2 regions of the Variovorax atrisoli genome follow, and region 2 is predicted to be linked to the other one. Evidence: riboswitches for the same ligand, from Rfam matches in the RefSeq annotation. Region 2 holds a riboswitch; the other holds the start of a gene.
The links. A riboswitch is a leader RNA that binds a small molecule or an ion and turns the genes downstream of it on or off. The one in region 2 is predicted to bind glycine.
Positions count from the first base shown of each region.

Region 1: another riboswitch for glycine. It lies ahead of gcvT (glycine cleavage system aminomethyltransferase GcvT); the one in region 2 lies ahead of FHY06_RS10800 (D-amino acid dehydrogenase).

Region 1 is NZ_JACIBG010000001.1:1,403,395-1,411,361, forward strand. Features, by position in the region: gene FHY06_RS06650 (TRAP transporter substrate-binding protein) at 1-101, shown strand, start outside; gene FHY06_RS06655 (TRAP transporter small permease) at 98-592, shown strand; gene FHY06_RS06660 (TRAP transporter large permease) at 678-1,955, shown strand; gene FHY06_RS06665 (AraC family transcriptional regulator) at 1,956-2,735, opposite strand; gene FHY06_RS06670 (MFS transporter) at 2,833-4,023, shown strand; gene FHY06_RS06675 (L,D-transpeptidase Cds6 family protein) at 4,105-4,599, shown strand; gene FHY06_RS06680 (hypothetical protein) at 4,702-5,250, shown strand; gene FHY06_RS06685 (YkvA family protein) at 5,284-5,694, shown strand; glycine riboswitch at 5,749-5,829, shown strand; glycine riboswitch at 5,850-5,959, shown strand; gene gcvT (glycine cleavage system aminomethyltransferase GcvT) at 6,005-7,177, shown strand; gene gcvH (glycine cleavage system protein GcvH) at 7,230-7,601, shown strand; gene gcvP (aminomethyl-transferring glycine dehydrogenase) at 7,770-7,967, shown strand, end outside.
Region 2 is NZ_JACIBG010000002.1:851,213-859,179, reverse strand. Features, by position in the region: gene FHY06_RS10810 (FIST signal transduction protein) at 1-1,279, shown strand, start outside; gene FHY06_RS10805 (RtcB family protein) at 1,489-2,895, shown strand; gene FHY06_RS10800 (D-amino acid dehydrogenase) at 2,915-4,222, opposite strand; glycine riboswitch at 4,314-4,419, opposite strand; glycine riboswitch at 4,423-4,521, opposite strand; gene rfbB (dTDP-glucose 4,6-dehydratase) at 4,638-5,708, shown strand; gene rfbD (dTDP-4-dehydrorhamnose reductase) at 5,705-6,595, shown strand; gene rfbA (glucose-1-phosphate thymidylyltransferase RfbA) at 6,616-7,512, shown strand; gene rfbC (dTDP-4-dehydrorhamnose 3,5-epimerase) at 7,509-7,967, shown strand, end outside.

The DNA of each region.
Region 1 (7,967 bases), on a different contig from region 2:
TCGACAAGGCCAGGTTCGTCGCCGCGCTCGCGCCGGTCAATGCCCAGTTCGAGAAGGAATTCGGCAAGGCCAACCTCGACAAGATCCGCGACTACAAGTGAAAGACAAGTTCCTGAGCATCGAGCGCTGGACCACCGGCGCCTCGATGCTGATGGCCTGCCTGATGCTGGTCGTCGCGTCGAGCCTGGGCCTGTTCCAGATCATCACCCGCTTCGTGCTGGAGCAGCCGGCCGAGTGGAGCGAGATCCTGATCCGCGTGAGCCTGATCTGGATGGTGTTTCTCGGCATCCCGACCGCGTTTCGCCAGGGCGCGATGGTGAGCGTGGACGTTCTCTACCGCTGGAGTCCGCCGCGCGTGCGCCGGATGCTCGATGCGGTGGTGAGCGTCGCCGCGCTGGTCCTGATGCTGGTGGTGCTGTGGTGGGGCTGGGACTACGCCATCCGCGGTCGCGTGCAGTCGATGGCAGGGCTCGAGAGCGTCTCGATGCTGTGGTCGTACCTCGCGCTGCCGGTGGGCTCGCTCTTCTGCCTGTTCGGCATCGTCGGCAATTTCCTCGACCCGAAGCGGCTCGAGCTGGAGACCGCGCAATGAGCGCCGCGCCGGGCCGCCCCATGCGGGCGAACGGCTCCCCTGAGGAGCCGCAAGGACACGAAATGCCGACAGTGGGGGCTGGATCATGAGCACCGTGATGGTTGCGACGATGGTGCTGTGCTTCGCACTGTCGATCTCGGTGGCGGTGTCCATCGGGCTGGCGTCGATCCTGGGCATCCAGGTGAGCAACGCCAACATGCTGATCTCCGTGAAGGAGATGTTCAACTCGATCAACAAGTTTCCGCTGGCGGCCATTCCGTTCTTCATCCTGGCCGGCAACCTGATGGAGACCGGCGGCATCTCGCGGCGCCTAGTGGAGTTCGCCAAGAGCATCGTGGGCGGCGTGCAGGGCGGCCTGCCGATGACCTGCGTGCTCACCTGCATGATCTTCGCCGCGGTGTCGGGGTCGTCGGTGGCAACCACCTTCGCGATCGGCGCCATCCTGATCCCTGCGCTCATCAAGCACGGCTATCCGACCTCGTACGCTGCGGCGCTCCAGGCCACCAGCGCGGAGCTGGGCGTGATCATCCCGCCGTCGATCCCGATGATCCTGTACGGCGTGAGCGCCGAGGTGTCCATCGGCGAGCTGTTCATCGCGGGCTTCGGACCCGGCATCCTGATCAGCCTCGCGCTGATGCTGTTCGTATGGGTCTACTGCAAGTGGAAGGGCTGGGGCAAGAACGACGGCGAAGGCCGCATGCCTTTCGGGCGCGCGCTGTGGCAGGCCGGCTGGGCGCTGCTGATGCCGGTGATCATCCTCGGCGGCATCTACGGCGGTATCTTCACGCCGACCGAAGCCTCTGCGGTGGCGGTGTTCTACGCACTGGTGGTGGGCATGCTGATCTACCGCGAGATCAGGCTGGGCGACCTCTACGCGATCCTGCGCAAGTCGGTGGTGTCGTCGGCGGTGATCATGTTCATCATCGCCAACGCGGGCCTGTTCGCGTTCCTGATCACCCGTGCCGGCGTGCCCGATGCGATCGGCCACTGGCTGCAGGAGGTGCTGAAGTCGCCGGCGATGTTCCTGCTGGGCGTGAACGCGGCGCTCTTCGTGATCGGCATGTTCATCGAGACCAGCGCGGCGATCATCGTGCTCGCGCCGATCCTGGCGCCGGTGGCGGTGCACTTCGGCATCGACCCGGTGCACTTCGGCCTGATCATGGTGGTGAACCTCGCGCTCGGCATGATCACCCCGCCCTTCGGCGTGAACCTGTTCGCGGCCTGCACGGTGGCGCGCATCTCGCTCGACCGCATCGTGAGGCATCTCGTGCCGTTCGTGCTGGTGATCCTCGCTTGCCTGATGGTGATCACCTACGTGCCGTGGATCTCGCTGGCGCTGCGGGATCTGGTCTACGCGAGATAGTCAGTCGCGGCGCAGGTACACGCTCGGCGGCACGCCCAGCGTGCGCCGGAACATGGCGGTGAAGGCGCTCGGGCTCTCGTAGCCGTGGGCCAGCGCCACCTCCAGGATCGACGCGCCCGCTGCCAGCCGGGGCAGGCTCAGCAGCAGCCTCGCCTGCCGGCACCACGCACCGAAGTTCATTCCCGTCTCGCGCTGGAACAGGCGCGCGAGCGTGCGGGTGTTCATGTGCAGGCGCGAGGCCCACTCGTCCAGCGTCGCGGGCAGCGAAGGATCGCGCACCAGTTCCTCGCACAACGCGGCCAGCCGGGCATGGCGCGGCATCGGCACGTGCAGCGAGAGCGCCGGCGCGGCCTCGATCTCGTCGAGGATCAGCTCCATCACGCGCTCGTCGCGGCTGCCCGGCGCGTAGTCCAGCGGCAGCGACACGGCCGTGACGATCAGCTCCCGCAGCAGCGCGCCGACGTGGATCACGCGGCACTCGCTGCCCAGGTCGGCGCGCGTGCCCGGCTCGACGAACACCGTGCGCATGCGAACCTCGCCGGCCATGCGGATGCGGTGCTCCATGCCGCCGGGCACCCACACTCCGCGGCCGGTCGGCACCACCCAGCTGCCGGCGGCGGCGCTCACCAGCATCACGCCCGAGATCGCGTGGATGAGCTGGCCGCGCCGGTGCGTGTGCGGCGGAATGAAGGCGTCGCCGGCAGGGTCGGTCGCCAGCACCGCGACCGCGCGCGGGGTGGATTCGCCTTGCTCGGGGCGGAGGTCGATCGCTTTGTCCATTTCTCGACGATGCTTGCCAATTCGTAGCAGGAATATCTTCTCACGGCTTCCTACGATGCTTTTTTCACTCCTACCGCAAACGAAAGAAGCATCCGTCATGAACAAGCGCCGACTCGGGCTGCTCACCGGCACCCATGCCGTCAACGACCTCTACCAGGGCCTCGTGCCCGCCCTGCTGCCGTTCATGGTGCTGGAGCGCGGCTACAGCTACACCGCGGTCAGCGGGCTGATGCTGGCGGCCACGGGCCTGTCGAGCGTGGTGCAGCCGCTGTTCGGCCTGTACGCCGACCGCCACCCGCGCAGCTGGCTGGTGCCCACGGGCTTCCTGGTGGCCGCGCTGGGCGTGGTGCTGGCTGGGCTGAGCCAGAGCTACCTGCTGACCTGGATCGCGATGGCGCTGTGCGGCCTGGGCATCGCGGCCTACCACCCGCCGGCCACGGTGGCTGCACGCGCGGCCGGCGGCGGCTCGCAGAAGGCGATGAGCGTGTTCTCCGTGGGCGGCACCATCGGCGCCTCGTTCGCGCCGGTGCTGGCGGCCACGGCCGTGGGCGGCGGCAGCCTGTCGCGCAGCTACCTGCTGGGCGTGCCCGCGCTGGCGATGGGCCTGGTGTGGTTCGTCGTGAACACGCGGCGCGGAGCGGCCTCGGGCAGCGCCGCCGCCGCGGCGCGCAAGGCCGGCGACCATCTGATGAGGCCGCACAACGACTGGCGCGCCTTCGGGCTGCTGGTGGCGACCATCGTGGGCTGGTCGATCCCATACGTCACGGTGATGTCGATGCTGTCGCTGCGCATCACGCGCGACCTGCACGGCTCGGCCTTCCAGGGCGCGGCGGCGCTCACCGCGTTCACTGCGGCGGGCGCGGTCGGCACGCTGCTCGGTGGGTGGCTCGGCGACCGCATCGGGCGCATGGGCACGATCCGCGCGGGCTACCTCTTCGCGCTGCCCTCGCTCGCGGGCATCGTGCTCGCACCGAGCGCCGGCTGGGCGCTGGCCTGCACCGGGCTCTTCGGCCTGTGCATGTTCCTGCCCTTCGCGGCGCAGGTGACGCTCGCGCAGGACTACCTTCCGCGCAACCCGGCCACCGCCAGCGGCATCGCGCTGGGGCTGGCGCTGTCGGTGGGCGGGCTGGTCTCGCCGCTCTTCGGCATGCTGTCGGACGCGCGCGGCCTCGGCGTGACGCTGACCGCCGTGCTCTGCCTGCTGTGCGTGGCGGCGGTGCTCGCGCTGCGGCTGCGCAATCGCACCATGCAGACGATGCCTGTCGACGCCGAGGGAGCCGCCGCCTGAAAGCGGCCCGGCGCATGTTCGCTGCCAGAATCGGGCGCAGGGCCGAAGGGCCGGCGAAACGACGAGGAGGGACACTGCGCCATGAATCGATTCCTGAGCTGCGTATTGGGGAGCACGCTGCTGGCTCCGGCTGCCTTCGGCGCCGGGCCGACGACGGCGGTAGCGCCAGGAGCGCCGGTAGCGCCAATAGCGCCGACGACGCCGGCAGCCGCCGCCGCGCCGGCCGATCCCGCAGCAGGCATCCGTGAAGTCGAGTCTGCAGTGCGCGCCTGGGCCGCGGCATGGTCCGCACGCGACGTGACTCGCTACCTTGCCGCCTACGCGCCCGACTTCACCCCGCCGCGCGGCCAGGACCGCAAGGCATGGGAGGCCGACCGCCGCGCCCGCATCGAGGAGAAGGCCGCCATCAGCGTGGAGATCGACAGCCTCGTCATCAGCCTCAAGGGACAGGCGGCCACCGCCAGCTTCCAGCAGACCTACAGCGCCGACAAGCTGCGCGAGAAGAGCCGCAAGACGCTGGAGCTTCAGCGCGTCGGGGGCCGCTGGCTCATCCGCAAGGAGGGCGCGGGCGGATGATGCAGGCGCCCGGACCAATGGCCCTGTAAGCCAAACGGTTCACGAAGGTGTCACCGCTTGCAACCATGCTGCAGCCTTCGTTTCCCCAAGGCTGTGGCTGCCATGTTTCCCACCAAGACCGACAAGGCGCGCAACGAACTCCAGGGCGGACAGCGCACGCTCACCCAGCGCGAACGCGCCCTGCTGCTGATGGCCGACGGCCGGCGCTCCCTGACCGACTTCAGTCCCCTCTTCCCCAATCGCGATGAAGCCGAGCGGACGATCCAGGCGCTGATCGACAAGGGCTACCTGCAGGGCCCCAAGGCTGCAGCCGCACCGGCCGAGCCTCCCGCACAGCCCGCGCCCTCGCCCATCCCGGCCGTCGAGCCGATCCAGGTCGCCACCGCCGCCGACACCTTCGACGGCAAGCGCTCGCTGGCGACCACGCGCATGTTCCTGTTCGACATCTGCGAGCGCATGTTCGTGCGCCGCGACCCTAAGTTCGCACTGCAGATGCGCGACGCCCTGCGCGAGGCGCGCGACCGCGAGGCGATGCTGACCATAGCCGCGCTGATGCTCACCGAGATCGAGAAGACCGCCGGCGTGGAGCGCGCCGAATCGCTGCGCGAGCGCATCGACCGGCTGCTGCCGCCGGCCGAAGTGATTCACTGAAGACCCCGGCCGGGCCTGTGACACCATCGCCGGGTGAATCTTTCCTCGCGTCCCACACCCGCGCTGTCCGAGCGCCTTCTCAACTGGGCCAGGCGCCTCAAGCGCGACGGCGTCACGCTCTGGTTCGCCTGCCGGCACGCCGCCACGCCCTGGTATGCCAAGGCGCTGGGCGTGTTCGTGGTGGCCTATGCCCTGAGCCCGATCGACCTGATCCCCGACTTCGTGCCGGTGCTGGGCTACGTCGACGACGTGCTGCTGCTGCCGGGGCTGATCTGGCTCACGATCAGGCTGATTCCGGCGTCCGTCCTCGCCGAATGCCGTTTGCAGGCCGATGCCTGGATCCAGCGTGCCGGCGCCAGGCCGACCAGCCGCTGGGGCGCCGCGCTGGTCGTGGCGGTGTGGATCGCGGTCGCCGCCGGGGCCTGGTACCTGTGGGCGCGCTGATCGCAAAAAGCCCGGATCGCCGGCCGTGCCGCGCGATCCACTACACTCCCCGGGGTCAGGAGAGAGCCCCGCATGCCGGGGCCGCCGAAGGCGCAGGGGGAAGTTTCCCCCGAACGCTCAGGCAAAAGGACTGACGAGGCGCCGGTGAAAACCGGTGTTTCCTTGCTGGAGAGAGGCCGCCGCCAAACACAGGCAGCGGCCCACCGAAGGAGCAAACCCCGATCGTGGGGCGAATCTCTCAGGTAAAGCGGACAGCAGGGGTGGCCCATGGCTTGCGTCATGGATTTCGACTGCCCCTTTGGAGTGCCCCGTGGCCGCTTCCCCCGCATCCGCTACCGAACTTCTCAAGACGCCGCTGTACGACCTCCACCTGGAGCTGGGCGCACGCATGGTGCCCTTCGCCGGCTATTCGATGCCGGTCCAGTACCCCGCCGGCCTGATGGCCGAGCACAAGCACACGCGCGACGCGGCCGGTCTGTTCGACATCTCACACATGGGCCAGCTGCGCCTGGTCGGCGCCGACGCCGCGGCCGCGTTCGAGACCCTGATGCCCGTCGACGCGATCGACCTGCCCGCCGGCAAGCAGCGCTACGGCCTGCTGCTGAACGACGAGGGCGGCATCCTCGACGACCTGATGTTCTTCAACGAGGGCAACGGCTCGATCTTCGTGATCGTCAACGGCGCCTGCAAGGTGGCCGACATCGCCCACATCCAGCAGAAGATCGGCTCGCGCTGCGAGGTGCGCCCCCTGCCCGACCATGCCCTGCTCGCGCTGCAGGGCCCGCAGGCCGCGGCCACGCTGGCGCGGTTGTCGCCCGGCGTCGAGCGCTTCGTGTTCATGACGGGCGGCGCTGTGCAGATCGGCGGCATTGCGGCCTTCGTCACCCGCAGCGGCTACACCGGCGAAGACGGCTTCGAGATCTCGGTGGCCGCATCCGACGCCGAACGCCTCGCCCGCCTGCTGCTGGCCCAGCCCGAGGTCAAGCCCATCGGCCTGGGCGCGCGCAATTCGCTGCGGCTCGAAGCGGGCCTGTGCCTCTACGGCAACGACATCGACACCACCACCACGCCCGTCGAGGCCTCGCTCAACTGGGCGATGCAGAAGGTGCGCCGGGCGGGCGGTGCGCGCGAAGGCGGTTTTCCGGGCGCGGCCAGGGTGCTTGCGCAGCTCGCCACGGCCACTGCCGGCGCGGCCGGCCGCACCGGCCACGACACGCTGAAGCGCAAGCGCGTGGGCCTCGTGGCGCTGGAGCGCATTCCGGTGCGCGACGGCACGGTGCTGCAGTCTTTCGAAGGCCAGGACATCGGCCTCGTCACCAGCGGCCTGCTCGGCCCCACGGCCGACCGCTGCATCGCCATGGGCTACGTGGCCACCGCGTTCGCCGAACCCGGCACGCGCGTGCAGGCCATCGTGCGCGGCAAGCCGGTGCCGATGGAAGTGTCGACCATGCCCTTCGTGCCCACCCGCTACTACCGCGGCTGAACGGCTAGGCTCTGCACCCCGAAACATTTTTTCCACGAGGAGTTTTTCCACCATGAGCATCAAGTACACCAAGGACCACGAATGGGTGTCGGCCGAAGGCGACGCGGCCACCGTCGGCATCACCGTGCATGCGCAGGACGCGCTGGGCGACGTGGTGTTCGTCGACCTACCCGAGATCGGCAAGACCTTCGCCCAGGGCGAAGTCGCCGGTGTCGTCGAATCGGTGAAGGCCGCCGCCGACGTGTTCATGCCCGTCTCGGGCGAGATCACCGAAGTGAACGAAGCGCTGCGCGCCGACCCCTCTCTCGCCAACAGCGACCCGCTGGCCGCCGGCTGGTTCTTCAAGGTCAAGCTGAGCGACCCCTCGCAGCTCGACGCGCTTCTGGACGCGGCCTCGTACGACAAGTTCGCTGCCGAGTCCTGATCCCAGAAATCGGACAGCCGGACGCAGAAGGAATACAAGAACCAGGCAGAAGTCGCAGAAGAAACCGAATCAACTCCTGGTTCTCCTTCCGCGACCTCTGCAAAACCTTCGCGACTTCCGCGTTCTGACCCCGCTCCCCCGCCCCAAGCTCTTATCACCAGCCCTGCCATGTCGAAGCCCGCTGCCCTCCCCACCCTGCAAGAACTCGAGAACGCCGAAGAATTCATTGCCCGCCACATCGGCATCGATGCGGCGGACGAGGCACGCATGCTGCCGGCGATCGGGTCGGAAACGCGCGCGGAGCTGATCGACGGCATTGTGCCCGCCGCCATCCGCCGTGCCAGGCCGATGCGCCTGCCCGCGCCG
Region 2 (7,967 bases):
GAAGCTTTTTCCCTCCGGTCATGCCACCCATCCGCAATGGCGAATGGCCGCGGGCCTCGTGCTCGCGCAGCTGCGGGCGCAGATGGCGCTGCCCGACTACGCCTCCGCGCCCACGCTGGGGCTCCTCTACATCACCGACCACTACGCCGGCGACGCGCAGGACATCCTCGACCACCTGAGCGCCGAGCTGCCCGAGGTGACCGACTGGTCGGGCACCGTCGGCGTCGGCGTGTCGGCCAACAACGCCGAGTACTTCGACGAACCCGGCATGACCCTGATGCTGTGCGCGCTGCCGAGCGACCAGTACCGCGTGTTTTCCGGCGTCGCGCCCCTGGGCAATTCGGAAATGAGCGGTTTCGAGGCGCACACGGCGCTGGTGCACGCCGACCCCGCCACGCCCGACCTCGCCGAACTGATCGGCGAGATGGCCGGGCGCACCGATACCGGCTACCTGTTCGGCGGACTTTCGTCGGGACGCGGCGGCGCGCTGCAGTTCGCCGTCGGCGGCAACGGCAACATCCGTGGCCATGGCGCCGCGGGCGGCGTGTTCTCGGGCGGGCTCTCGGGCGTGGTCTTCGGCGAAGGCGTGCGGCTGGTGTCGCGCGTCACCCAGGGCTGCCAGCCGCTGCGCTCGGGCGCTGTGCGCGAACGCGAGATCACCGAGGCCGACGGCAACCTGCTGCTCAAGCTCGACGGCGAGCCTGCGCTCGACGTGCTGCTGGCCGACCTGCAGGTGTCGCTGGAACGCCCGCAGGAGGCCATCGAAGCGGTGCGCAACACCCTGGTCGGCCTGGCCGACGCCGGCAGCGACGGCATCCGCCGCACCGGCGACCTGGGCGCCGACGTGCTCGTGCGCCACATCATCGGACTCGACCCCACGCGGCGCGGCATCGCCATCGCCGATACCGCGGAAGCCGGCATGCGCCTGACCTTCTGCCGCCGCAACGCCCAGGCCGCGCGCGCCGACCTGATGCGCATCTGCGCGGAAATCCGCGAGGAACTGGAGCCCGAGGAACAGACGCTGGCCACCGCACGCGCCGTGGCGGCTGGCGAGGCCGAAGCCGCGCCGCATCCCGCGCGGCGCATCGCCGGAGCCGTGTACGTGAGCTGCTCCGGCCGCGGCGGCCCGCACTTCGGCGCGCCGGGGGCGGAGCTGCAGATCGTGCGGCACGCGCTCGGCGACGTGCCGCTGGTGGGCTTCTTCGCCGCAGGGGAGATCGCGCGGCACCATCTGTATGGGTATACCGGGGTGTTGACGGTGTTCACCGCGCCCGACTGACCTGGCGCCCGACGCGAAAAAGCGACGGGCGAGTTTTCGGCGGGAGGATCCATCGCTAGAATCCGCCCGCTTTCTTGAATCTCTGCTGCTGCAAGAAAGAGCCAGCCGCGCATCGCCTCCTTCGCGAGCGCGGCCGATCTTTTTCGCCTCTCCACGCAAAGTGCGACGAGGCAGGAAACCGACATGGTTTCCCGAATGGAACAGCAGTCATGAGCGATCCTCGCTTCTCCAGACTCCAGCGTGCCTTCTCGCGCGCCGGCATCGCCGTCGACTACCGTGATGGCGTGTATCACCTGCACCATGAGGCCTCGCAGGCCACGGTGCTCCTGCCGCCCAGTCTTCCACTGGAAGAAAAGGCGGTGAACCAGTTGCTGGCATTCGCCAGCGTGCGCTCGCCCGACGGCGAGAAAGGCGTGTGCAAGGCCTGCGCGACGCCCGATTTCCACCCGGGCTCCGTCGCGCCCGTCGGCAGCGTCGTCGCGACCGACCCCGACTTCGTCATTCCCGCAGCAGTGGGTACCGACATCAACTGTGGCATGCGCCTGCTGACCACCGGGCTCACGCTCGACCAGGTGGCTCCGCACAGGACGCGGCTGGTCGAGAGGCTCACGCGCAGCCTGCTCGACAACGGTCGCGACGTGCCGGTGCACACGACGGCGTTCAGGGCGCTGTTCGACGTGGGCCCCGCGGCCTTCCTGGAGGCGGTGCGCAGCGGCGGGCTATGGTCTTCGTGCGAACGCGACCGGATGCAGGCCGAGCTCGATGCCTGCATCGGCCTCGCGAGCTTCGGCGGCAGTGCCCGGCATGCACCCGAGGCCTACATCGGCGGCCGCCACGAGCTGTTCCGTGACCCCTGCCTCGGCACACCGGGAAGCGGCAACCATTTCGTGGAGCTGCAGGTGGTCGACCATGTCCTGGACCGCCATGAGGCCTACCGTGCGGGCCTGAAGACGGGAGATGTGGTCGTGATGATCCACAGCGGCTCGCGCGACATCGGATTTCATGTGGGTGGGCGATGGATGGATCGCGCCCGCGCCGAGTGGCCCGGCGGCCTGCGCCATCCGAAGAGCGGTCTCTACGGTCTGGCGGGGCCGCTGGCCGACGAATACCTGGAGGCCATGGGCGTGGCGGCACGCTATGCATGGGCCAACCGTGTCGTGCTGGCCGAACTGGTGCGGAAGGATTTCGCTGAACTGCTCGGTGCCTCGTCGTCGAAGCTGGTGGTGGACGTGCCGCACAACGTCGTGCTGCGGGAACGCGGCATGAACATCCACCGCAAGGGAGCGACGCCGGCGAATGCAGGCGACCTGGCGCTTATTCCGGGCTCGATGGGCGACTACTCGTATCTGGCTTCCGGGCTCGGGCATGAGGACTGGCTCTGGTCGTGCAGCCATGGCGCCGGTCGGCGGATGCGTCGGCAGCAGGTGCGCGCGATGCGGCCCGCGACTGCCGACCAACAGGCCAGCTGGCAATGCGTGACCTTGCGCGAGGAGCGCCGGATCGAAGAGGCGCCGCAGGCCTACAAGCCTATCGGCGAGGTGATCGACGCGCAGGAACGCGCCGGGCTGATCCGCTGCGCGGTGCGGCTCAGGCCCTGGATCACCTTCAAGGCGTGATCCATGGCCTGCCGGCTCGTCAGCCCAGAGCGGGCTGAGGAACGCGGGGACTGGGCGCCGGCATCCCCGTGAACGCGAAATCCACCTCCGGCGCCAGCCCGCTCACGATCCGCGCGATCGACTTGCCCGAGCCGCAGGCGTGCGTCCACCCCAGGGTGCCGTGGCCGGTGTTGAGGAACAGGTTCGGCAGCTTCGTCTTGCCGATCAGCGGGACGTTGCTCGGCGTGGCCGGGCGCAGGCCCGTCCAGAACTGGGCCTGGGTGGTGTCGCCGGCGCCGGGGAAGAGCTCCTCGACGCGGCGCACGATGGCTTCGCAGCGCACGCGGTTCAGGTCGCGGTCGTAGCCGTTGAGCTCGGCCGTGCCGGCGATGCGCAGGCGGTCGCCCGATGCGGAGGTGTAGCGCGAGAACACGAGCTTGAATTCGTCATCGGTCAGCGAGACCTGGTGGGCCTTGAAGGCGTCCTTGACAGGCAGGGTCACCGAATAGCCCTTGGCCGGGTAGATCGGCAGCCGGATGCCCAGCGGCGCTGTGTACAGCGGGCTCAGCGAGCCCATCGCCAGGACGAAGGCGTCGCCGCGGATTCGCTGGAAGCGGCCTTCGCTGTCGGTGGCCTCGACGTGGTCGATGCTGCCGCCGGCCTCGCGCAACGCTGTCACGGTGTGGCTCATCAGGAACCTCACGCCCGCGGCGGCGGCCAGCGCGACGAGTTCGCGCGCGAAGCGGTTGGCGTCGCCGGACTCGTCCTCGGCCGTGTAGGTGGCGCCGGCCAGCTTGGGGCGGATGTGGGCGAGGGCGGGCTCGATCTTCAGGGCCTCGTCGGCCGAGATGACCCGGCGCTCGCATCCCAGGGCACGCATCTGCTCGGCGGGCTCGAGGGCGCCGTCGAACTCCTTCTGCGTCGTGTAGAAGTGGAGGATGCCTTGGGTGCGCTGGTCGTAGTTGAGGCCGGTGTCGCGGCGCAACTGTTGCAACATCGAGCGGCTGTATGTGCCGAGACGAACGATCTGCTCGATGTTGTGGCGGGTGCGCGCCGGCGTGCATTCGCGCAGGAACTGCAGGCCCCAGAGCCACTGGCGCATGTCGGCACGCATGCGGAAGAGCAGCGGGGCGTCTTCCTTGCCCAGCCATTGCAGCACCTTGAGCGGCGCGCTGGGGTTGGCCCAGGGCTCGGCATGGCTGACGGAGATCTGCCCGCCATTGGCGAAGCTGGTTTCGGCGGCCGGGGTGGCCTGCCGATCGATCACGGTCACTTCGTGGCCGAGTTGCTGGAGGTAGTAAGCCGAAGTCACGCCGAGCAGGCCGGCGCCGAGGACGATCACGCGCATTTCAAGTACCTTTGAGGTGCTGCGCTTGAACGGCGGGCATTGATTGCTATCGAATGAATAGCAAGGCAACCAGGCGACCGCAGTCCAAGTTGCCGCTCCCCCTGTCCTCGGTACCTGAGAGATTCACCCGCTGCGCCCGCAGAGGGTTTGCTCCTTCGGTGCGCCACATGGCGTGGCGGCTCTCCAGACGGCGTTTCAGTTGGTGCAGTACAGGCCCTTGCGAGGCCGACCTGAGCGTTTATGGGAGTTTGCGCCTTCGGTAGGGCCACCGGGGTGGCCCGCTCTCCTGCAGTGGGGCGATTGTAGGCGGAGCCTGCACGGGCGCCAACCTCTGAATTCTCGCCCTTGGGCGAATGGGATAATCGCCCGTTGATTTGCCGCAGGGCGATCGTTCCACATCACTGCAGGGGACTTCATGATCCTGGTTACCGGCGGCGCTGGCTTCATTGGCGCCAATTTCGTACTCGACTGGATCGCGAACAGCGACGAGCCCGTCGTCAATCTCGACAAGCTGACCTACGCTGGCAACCTCGAGACCCTCGCATCGCTCAAGGGCAATCCCAGGCACATCTTCGTGCAGGGCGACATCGGCGACAGCGCCCTGGTCGACCGCCTGCTGGCAGAGCACAAGCCCCGCGCCGTGGTGAACTTCGCCGCCGAGTCGCACGTCGACCGCTCGATCCACGGCCCCGAGGACTTCGTGCAGACCAACGTGCTCGGCACCTTCCGACTGCTCGAATCGGTGCGTAGCTTCTGGAGCGCGCTGCCGGCCGACCAGAAATCGGCCTTCCGCTTCCTGCACGTCTCGACCGACGAGGTGTACGGGTCGCTCTCCAAGACCGACCCGGCCTTCACCGAAGAGAACAAGTACGAGCCCAACAGCCCCTACTCGGCTAGCAAGGCCGCCAGCGACCACCTCGTGCGCGCCTGGCACCACACCTACGGCCTGCCGGTGCTGACCACCAACTGCTCGAACAACTACGGCCCGTTCCACTTTCCCGAGAAGCTGATCCCGCTGATGATCGTCAACGCGCTGGCCGGCAAGAACCTGCCCGTGTATGGCGACGGCATGCAGGTGCGCGACTGGCTCTACGTGAAGGACCACTGCAGCGCCATCCGCCGCGTGCTCGAGGCCGGCAAGCTCGGCGAGACCTACAACGTGGGCGGCTGGAACGAGAAGCCGAACATCGAGATCGTCAACACCGTGTGCGCCCTGCTCGACGAACTGCGCCCCCGCGCCGACGGCAAGCCGTACAAGGAACAGATCACCTACGTCACCGACCGCCCCGGCCACGACCGCCGCTACGCCATCGACGCGCGCAAGCTCGAGCGCGAACTCGGCTGGAAGCCCGCCGAAACCTTCGACACCGGCATCCGCAAGACCGTCGAGTGGTACCTCGCGAACAGCGAATGGGTGCGCAACGTGCAAAGCGGCGCGTACCGCGAGTGGGTCGAGAAGCAGTACGACGCGAAGGCCGCGGCATGAAGCTGCTGCTGCTGGGCAAGGGCGGACAGGTCGGCTGGGAACTGCAGCGCAGCCTGGCGCCGCTGGGTGAACTGGTCGCGCTCGACTTCGACAGCACCGATTTCCACGCGGACTTCAGCCGGCCCGAGGAACTCGCCGACACGGTGCTCAAGGTGCGCCCCGACGTGATCGTCAATGCAGCGGCGCACACCGCCGTCGACAAGGCCGAGAGCGAACCCGAGTTCGCGCGCAAGCTCAACGCCACGTCGCCCGGCGTCGTGGCCGAAGCGGCGCAGAAGATCGGCGCGCTGATGGTCCATTATTCGACCGACTACGTCTTCGACGGCAGCGGCACCACGCCGTGGAAGGAAGGCGATGCGACCGGCCCGCTCAGCGTCTACGGCAGCACCAAGCTCGAGGGCGAGCAACTGGTGGCCCGGCACTGCGCCAGGCACCTGATCTTCCGCACCAGCTGGGTGTATGCCGCGCGCGGCGGCAACTTCGCCAAGACCATGCTGCGGCTGGCCAAGGAGCGCGACAAGCTGACCGTCATCGACGACCAGTTCGGTGCCCCCACAGGCGCGGAACTGCTTGCCGACGTGACGGCGCACGCCATCAGGGCGACGCTGCAGGATCCCTCCAAGGTCGGCCTCTATCACGCGATCGCCGGCGGCGAGACGACGTGGTACGGCTACGCGCGCTTCGTGCTCGAAATGGCGCAGCAGGCAGGCGTCGAACTCAAGGCCGGGCCCGACGCCGTCGAGGCCGTGCCGACCAGCGCCTTCCCGACCCCGGCGAAGCGCCCGCACAACTCGCGCCTCGACACCAGCAAGCTGCAGACCACCTTCGGCCTGCGCCTGCCGCCATGGCAGGAAGGCGTTGCGCGCATGCTGCGCGAGATCCTTTGAATCCCACGAGAAGAAAGAGCATGACCAAGACGACGCAACGCAAGGGCATCATCCTGGCCGGCGGTTCGGGCACGCGCCTGCATCCCGCGACCCTGGCGATCAGCAAGCAGCTGCTGCCGGTGTACGACAAACCGATGATCTACTACCCACTCAGCACGCTCATGCTGGGTGGCATGCGCGACATCCTGATCATCAGCACGCCGCAGGACACGCCTCGCTTCCAGCAGTTGCTTGGGGACGGCAGCCAGTGGGGCATCAACCTGCAGTATGCGGTGCAGCCCAGTCCGGATGGTCTCGCGCAGGCCTTCATCATCGGCGACAAGTTCGTCGGCAATTCGCCGAGCGCGCTGGTGCTGGGCGACAACATCTATTACGGGCACGACTTCGTGAACCTGCTGGCCGATGCGGACGCGAAGACTTCCGGGGCCACCGTGTTCGCATATCACGTGCACGACCCCGAGCGCTATGGTGTGGTCGCGTTCGACGGCAAGGGCAAGGCCAGCAGCATCGAAGAGAAGCCGCTCAAGCCAAAGAGCAGCTATGCGGTGACCGGCCTCTACTTCTATGACAACCAAGTGGTGGACATCGCGAAGGCGGTGGAGCCGAGCGCGCGTGGCGAGTTGGAGATCACCGCGGTGAATCAGGCGTATCTGGATCTCGATCAGCTGAACGTGCAGATCATGCAACGCGGCTATGCGTGGCTGGACACGGGCACGCACGACAGCCTGCTGGAAGCCGGGCAGTTCATCGCGACACTGGAGCATCGGCAGGGATTGAAGATTGCGTGCCCGGAAGAAATTGCTTGGCGCAATGGGTTCATCGACAACGCTCAGCTCGAGAGGCTCGCCGCGCCGCTGGAGAAGAGTGGCTACGGCAAATACCTGAAGCGTTTGCTGAGCGACGAGGTGCGGTCATGAAGGCAACGCCGACTGCAATTCCTGAAGTGCTCGTGATCGAGCCCAGGGTGTTCGGTGATGCGCGCGGTTTCTTTTTTGAAAGCTTCAACCAGAACGCGTTCGACGAGGCTGTTGGCCAGCACGTCGAATTTGTGCAGGACAACCATTCGCGCTCGACCAAGGGCGTTCTGCGCGGACTCCATTATCAGATCGAGCAGGCTCAGGGCAAGCTCGTGCGCGTGGTCAGCGGCGCTGTCTTCGACGTTGCTGTGGACATCCGCCGATCGTCTAAGACATTCGGTCAATGGGTCGGTGTCGAACTGACTGGTGCCAATCACAAGCAGTTATGGGTGCCTGCAGGTTTCGCACATGGTTTTCTGGTGCTGAGCGAAACTGCCGACTTCCTCTACAAGACCACAGACTACTATGCACAGGCACACGAACGTTGCATCCGTTGGGATGACGCGTCTATCGGC